Regions from separate parts of the Robertmurraya sp. GLU-23 genome, predicted to be linked through region 2. Evidence: a T-box and tRNA genes for the amino acid it is inferred to sense, from the RefSeq annotation. Region 2 holds a T-box; the other holds one or more tRNA genes.
The links. A T-box is a leader RNA that pairs with one kind of tRNA and senses whether it is charged. The one in region 2 lies ahead of leuS (leucine--tRNA ligase), so its partner is inferred to be a tRNA-Leu.

Region 1: it has a tRNA-Leu gene. The T-box ahead of leuS (leucine--tRNA ligase) is inferred to sense a tRNA for this amino acid. The anticodon was not compared.

The regions. Positions count from the first base shown of each region.
Region 1 covers NZ_JBRKCV010000025.1:50,062-53,447, reverse strand. Annotated here, with positions in the region: partial or broken rRNA gene ACVBAX_RS24085 (23S ribosomal RNA) at 1-117, shown strand, start outside; rRNA gene rrf (5S ribosomal RNA) at 357-472, shown strand; tRNA gene ACVBAX_RS24075 (tRNA-Asn) at 496-571, shown strand; tRNA gene ACVBAX_RS24070 (tRNA-Ser) at 575-667, shown strand; tRNA gene ACVBAX_RS24065 (tRNA-Glu) at 681-755, shown strand; tRNA gene ACVBAX_RS24060 (tRNA-Val) at 791-866, shown strand; tRNA gene ACVBAX_RS24055 (tRNA-Met) at 925-998, shown strand; tRNA gene ACVBAX_RS24050 (tRNA-Asp) at 1,031-1,106, shown strand; tRNA gene ACVBAX_RS24045 (tRNA-Phe) at 1,113-1,188, shown strand; tRNA gene ACVBAX_RS24040 (tRNA-Tyr) at 1,235-1,318, shown strand; tRNA gene ACVBAX_RS24035 (tRNA-Trp) at 1,323-1,396, shown strand; tRNA gene ACVBAX_RS24030 (tRNA-His) at 1,410-1,485, shown strand; tRNA gene ACVBAX_RS24025 (tRNA-Gln) at 1,506-1,580, shown strand; tRNA gene ACVBAX_RS24020 (tRNA-Gly) at 1,584-1,658, shown strand; tRNA gene ACVBAX_RS24015 (tRNA-Cys) at 1,665-1,738, shown strand; tRNA gene ACVBAX_RS24010 (tRNA-Leu) at 1,781-1,869, shown strand; tRNA gene ACVBAX_RS24005 (tRNA-Leu) at 1,913-1,993, shown strand; gene ACVBAX_RS24000 (nuclear transport factor 2 family protein) at 2,055-2,453, opposite strand; gene ACVBAX_RS23995 (ATP-binding protein) at 3,038-3,386, opposite strand, start outside.
Region 2 covers NZ_JBRKCV010000017.1:44,851-48,236, forward strand. Annotated here, with positions in the region: gene leuS (leucine--tRNA ligase) at 1-1,530, opposite strand, end outside; T-box leader at 1,584-1,802, opposite strand; gene ACVBAX_RS20470 (3-hydroxybutyrate dehydrogenase) at 1,898-2,674, opposite strand; gene ACVBAX_RS20475 (GntP family permease) at 2,688-3,386, opposite strand, start outside.

The DNA of each region.
Region 1 (3,386 bases), on a different contig from region 2:
ATTTCCCATAGCGCAAGCTAGTAAGATCCCTGAAAGATGATCAGGTTGATAGGTCAGAGGTGGAAGCGCGGCGACGTGTGGAGCTGACTGATACTAATCGATCGAGGACTTAATCTAAAAAGCGGAAACGGCTTGGTCAGGGACGACAGGCATAAGACGAAGACTGAAAGAGGTCCTGACCTCTGGAAGGCTTTGGCTTATGACCCCGAGTCCCTAGCCGTTGGAGCTGGATTCCGCTTGGAGAACTCTCTGTATTTCTTCTTCTTCAAAATATTATCTAGTTTTGAGAGAATGGTTAAAATTTCTCTTGAAAAAATGCGAAAAACTATTATAATAAAATAGTGTCGCATAAATAGTCTGGTGGCGATAGCGAAAAGGTCACACCCGTTCCCATACCGAACACGGAAGTTAAGCTTTTCAGCGCCGATGGTAGTTGAGGGTTTCCCTCTGTGAGAGTAGGACGTCGCCAGACGGTAACATTTATACTTTAATTATTCCACAGTAGCTCAGTTGGTAGAGCATTCGGCTGTTAACCGAACGGTCGCAGGTTCGAGTCCTGCCTGTGGAGCCATTAGGAGAGCTGTCCGAGTGGCCGAAGGAGCACGATTGGAAATCGTGTAGGCGGGCAAAACCTGTCTCAAGGGTTCAAATCCCTTGCTCTCCGCCATAATTATTATACTGGCCCCTTGGTCAAGCGGTTAAGACACCGCCCTTTCACGGCGGTAACACGGGTTCGAATCCCGTAGGGGTCACCATGTTTTTTCACGAAGTGAAAAAAACATTCCATATCGGAGGATTAGCTCAGCTGGGAGAGCACCTGCCTTACAAGCAGGGGGTCGGCGGTTCGATCCCGTCATCCTCCACCAAAATATTTTCGCAAAGCGAAAATATTTATCTTTCACGAAAGTGAAACAATATTATTGTCGCGGGGTGGAGCAGTCTGGTAGCTCGTCGGGCTCATAACCCGAAGGTCGCAGGTTCAAATCCTGTCCCCGCAATTAAGTTACTTCAAGGAAACTTGAAAAACTTTGGTCCCGTGGTGTAGCGGTTAACATGCCTGCCTGTCACGCAGGAGATCGCCGGTTCGATCCCGGTCGGGACCGCCATATTGTGGCTCAGTAGCTCAGTCGGTAGAGCAAAGGACTGAAAATCCTTGTGTCGGCGGTTCGATTCCGTCCTGAGCCACCATTATTCATGAACAATCTCGTTGTATCTGAATATATTAAATTCATATGGAGGGGTAGCGAAGTGGCTAAACGCGGCGGACTGTAAATCCGCTCCCTTGGGTTCGGCGGTTCGAATCCGTCCCCCTCCACCATTTTAGGGGTATAGTTTAAAGGTAGAACGAAGGTCTCCAAAACCTTTGGTGTGGGTTCGATTCCTACTACCCCTGCCAACTTTTTAATATGGCGGTTGTGGCGAAGTGGTTAACGCATCGGATTGTGGTTCCGACATTCGTGGGTTCGATTCCCATCAGTCGCCCCATTATATATAAAATTCTTCATTGGGCTATAGCCAAGCGGTAAGGCAACGGACTTTGACTCCGTCATGCGTTGGTTCGAATCCAGCTAGCCCAGCCATTTGCGGAAGTAGTTCAGTGGTAGAATACAACCTTGCCAAGGTTGGGGTCGCGGGTTCGAATCCCGTCTTCCGCTCCAAGTTTTGGCGGCATAGCCAAGTGGTAAGGCAGAGGTCTGCAAAACCTTTACCACCGGTTCGAATCCGGTTGCCGCCTCCAATTATTGCATCTATGATTCACTATTTAATATAGCTAAGATACGCCGGGGTGGCGGAACTGGCAGACGCACAGGACTTAAAATCCTGCGGTAGGTGACTACCGTACCGGTTCGATTCCGGTCCTCGGCACCAATGTTTTTTGCGAAGCGAATAGCGATCCTTACAATTGAATTATGCCGGTGTGGCGGAATTGGCAGACGCGCACGACTCAAAATCGTGTTCCTCTGGAGTGCCGGTTCGACCCCGGCCACCGGTATCTAAAAAGATAAAATCCTCACAAATCTTGTTGTAAATATGATTTGTGAGGATTTTTTTGTTTAAAACATCCCGTTCTCATTAGGGGAATCCTCTGGTATAGGTTGACCTATATCCCACATTTCAACGATGCGGCTATTTTGGAAACGAAAGATATGTACAACTACTCCTCCAAGGTCATCTGGATTCTGCCTTACATGGGAGTGAACTGCTACAGTATCCCCTTCTTGAATAGCTAGTTTGACTTCTAATATCTTGTGGGGATACTGAGCTGCATTATCTTCCATTGCAAGCTTAAGTGAATCTGCATCACCACGGAAATAGGGATTGTGGTGACGAAACTCAGTTTCTATGTACTTCTCATATGCTTCACTAACTTTCCCAGAGGCTACGAGCTGAAGAAAAGATATGGCCTTTTCTTTAAGAGAGTAGGTGGGAATAGAGTGCTGTTCCAAACTCAAATTCAAACATCCTTTCTTGTTAGAATTAATAGAAGTTTAAGGGATATATATATTTAAGTCAATGTATTTGAAAGCATCTGGTTGCGTGCTGCATATATAAAGAGCTTCTAATATTAGGGTAAAGGGTTCCATTTTTCAGGTGCTTTCTAAAATAATTACAAGAGGGTCCGCACTTTCGGTTGGAGGATCAGGTTAAGCACCCGAACTGATAAATAGACGGAGAAATTCCGTTTAATTAGTAATCAAGCTTAAAAAAGGCTTAAATAGGCGGAGATATTCCGCCTAATTGCTCAAAATATTCGAAAATAGGAGATTTTACTTTGAATAAGCGGAGAACCTCCCCTTATTTCCCCCCGAAACGAGCTCCATTCTGCAATTAACCGAAAATTCTCCGCTTATTTACCTTTTATTGATCACTCGATTAAGGACAACACATCTTGTGTAAAAATGATGTGATTTATATATCGAATATTTATTTCTTTTTAATATACCAATAAAGATGCCATACGACTGTCATTTCGACATGTATTTTAAGAAAACCCCTTCAAAACAGATCTCCCCCTACCATTTGGTAGGAGCTCATTTTATGTATTAAAGGATTCTTTAATAGGAAAGGAAAGGGTAATTCTTGTGCCTTTCATCGGTTTGCTGTCCACATGCACAGTGCCTCTCATGCTTTCGACAATCCGAAATACGACCATCATTCCTAAACCAGTCCCATTGTTGCCTTTTAATGAAAAGAACGGCTCCCCTAATCTAGCTACTTGTTCTGTGGTCATACCAATACCGGTGTCTGTAATACTTAGATGGACTCCATTTTCATCCTCTTTCGTGAACAAAAATAATATACCTCCAGACTTCATCGCATCGATACCATTTTTCGAGATATTCAGAAGTATTTGCTGGAATTTATGTGGATCACCAGTTATCGTG
Region 2 (3,386 bases):
TTGATCATTCTTCGGATCAATATAACGTAAGTAGTACCAGCAGCTTCCTGCCCATTGCGGCATCGTATTTGTTTCACGACGTCCCTTTTTACCTGTTACAGGGTCAACTACGTTCACCCAGTCTTCAATATTCGCAAGTGGCGATTCACCTGTACCAGACGGACGAATTTCTGTCGTTTTTGGCAACACCAATGGAAGCTCTGAATCAGGAACAGCTGTCATTGTTCCATCCTCCCAGTGAATGACTGGAATTGGCTCTCCCCAATAGCGTTGGCGGCTAAATAACCAATCGCGTAGACGGTACGTAACCTTCTTCGTTCCGATTTCTTTTTCCTCTAACCAAGCAATCATACGAGAAATCGCTTCTTCTTTGTTCATTCCATTTAAGAAGTCAGAGTTTACATGCTCACCATCACCTGTATAAGCTTCCTTGGAAACATCTCCACCTGCAACGACTTCCACAATTGGTAATTCGAATTTCTTAGCAAATTCGTAGTCTCTCTCATCATGACCAGGTACCGCCATGATCGCTCCTGTTCCATAGCTAACAAGTACATAATCAGCGATCCAGATTGGCATTTTCGCTCCATTAACCGGATTAATTGCATAAGCACCTGTAAATACACCTGTTTTGTCTTTAGCTAAATCGGTACGCTCCAAATCACTCTTGCTCTTGATCTGTTCAATGTATGCTTGAACCGCGTCGCGCATCTCAGCTGTCGTTATTCTTTCAACCAATGAATGCTCTGGTGCTAATACCGCATACGTTGCACCGAATAATGTATCAGGTCTTGTTGTAAAGACCGTAAACTGCCCATCATTACCCTCAATATTAAAAGTAATCTCGGCACCTTCAGAACGACCGATCCAGTTGCGTTGCATATCCTTTAAGCTCTCTGGCCAGTCAAGTTCTTCTAAGTCCTCTAATAAACGATCTGCATACGCAGTAATTTTTAATACCCACTGCTTCATTGGACGTCGTTCAACTGGATGACCACCACGTTCACTTTTTCCATCAATTACTTCTTCATTTGATAATACCGTTCCAAGAGCTGGACACCAGTTTACGGCTACCTCATCAATATAGGCTAGGCCTTTTTCAAACAACTTTAAGAAAATCCATTGTGTCCATTTATAATATTCAGGATCTGTAGTGTTCACTTCGCGATCCCAATCGTATGAGAAACCTAATGCCTTGATTTGACGCTTAAATGTGGCAATATTTAATGCCGTGAATTCAGCAGGATCATTCCCTGTGTCTAATGCATATTGCTCAGCTGGAAGACCAAACGCATCCCATCCCATTGGGTGTAAAACGTTATAGCCTTGCGCACGCTTCATACGTGATAAAATATCTGTTGCTGTGTACCCTTCTGGATGCCCTACATGCAGTCCAGCTCCAGATGGATATGGAAACATATCTAACGCATAAAATTTGCGCTTACCTTTTTCTTCACTAGTTTGAAACGTCTTGTTAACATCCCAAAAGCTCTGCCACTTTTTTTCAATTTCTTGATGATTAAAGCTCACTTTTAATTCCTCCTAAAAATACTTGTTTAAACGCAAAAAATCCCGTCCCTATAAAAAGGGACGAGAGGATTATGTAGAATCTCCCGCGGTACCACCCACATTAGTGCACAAGTCACTCGCTTCATTATCCTTAACGCGGAATACGGCAAGCATTACTTTCTTTCACACTTGCGACTCAAAGGCGAGTTCATGGACACCTGGTTGACTTTCACCATCCGTCAACTCTCTACTTTCAGGTATTTCTCACTACTACTCCTTATCATGGTCACCACATATTTAAGTATGATGCTATTGTAGTGTATTTTCTAGTTCGATGCAAGTTGTGTTTTGTAGCATATGAAGATAAGGAGTAGTGTGTGTGTATTTTTTATTGAACCGTATAGCCTGCGTCAATAACGACCGCTTGACCAGTAATCCCTTTCGCCGCTTCACTTGCCAGAAAAATCGCGTAACTAGCAATCTCATCAACAGTTAACAAGCGTTTTTGTGGGACGAGGGGGTAGAGAACATCCTCGAGAACTCTTTCTAACTCTACTCCTCTTGTCTTGGCTAGATCTGCTAGCTGATTACGTACCAGTGGAGTGTCCACATAACCTGGGCAAAGAGCGTTCACCGTAATTCCATAGGTTGCTGCTTCTAGGGCTGTTACTTTCGTTAACCCAATCACTCCATGCTTCGCACTATTGTATGCGGCTTTACCAGCGAACCCAACTAACCCATTGATAGATGCCATATTAATGATTCGACCGAAACCTTGTTTTTTCATATGAGGCAACACATGCTTTGTTAACATAAACGGTGCTGTTAACATGATTTTTATCAACAACTCAAACCTTTCTGTTGGAAATTCCTCAAGATATGATACATGTTGAAGTCCTGCATTATTGATTAACACATCAATGGATCCTAAATGAGAAATCACATGGTCAATCGCTGCAATAATTTCTTCTTCCTTTGTTACATCGCATTTGATTCCTATTGCCTCAAAACCTAACCCTCGAAGCTCGTTTGCTGAAGCGACAACCGCCTCTTCATTAACATCCGTTAAGACAATCTTTGCACCTTGCTCAGCAAACTTTCTACTAATCTCATATCCTATCCCCTGGGCTGCCCCCGTCACAAAAACACTCGGTTGGTCCTTCATGAGAAACTCCTTTCTAGATACCTACACCTAAAGAAAATAGAATAATCGCAAGAATTACACCTAAAGTAGGTACAATGACGGTTACGGCACCAACTGGATTATAGGCATCCTTATGACTTTCCCCACAAATGGCACGAACAGTTGTGACGACATATCCGTTATGAGGGAGAGAGTCCAATGCTCCAGATGAAATCGCAACGACTCGGTGGAGCGCTTCCGGATTAACTCCCATATCCATGTAATGAGGAGCAAGTAATGGCAAGGCAATCGCTTGACCACCAGAGGCTGAACCGGTCATACCCGCAATGACACTAACGGCTATTGCCCCTCCAATTAAAGGGCTTCCTGGAATGCTCGTCATAAAGTCAACAGCCACTCCAAAAGCAGGAACTGCCTTCGCAACACCGCCAAATCCTACAACAGCAGCTGTATTACCTATGGCAATTAAAGCACCAAGAGTTCCTTCTGAAACAGCACTCCAAAAGTTTTTAAAATATTTACGGTTAAGGGCATATGTCGCGATAACACCGCCCAAAAGTGCAATAATAAGTGCCGATTGCTTTAAGGAGTCATGAAAAATAAATGAAATTGCAAGAACTACGACTAACGGCAAAATCCCCATTAAAGGATTTGGTAGCTCTCTTTCTTCATTAACCGGATCACCATCTCGTTCAACAAAGTGCTCTCCTTTTTCCACCGCTTTTGTAATCAT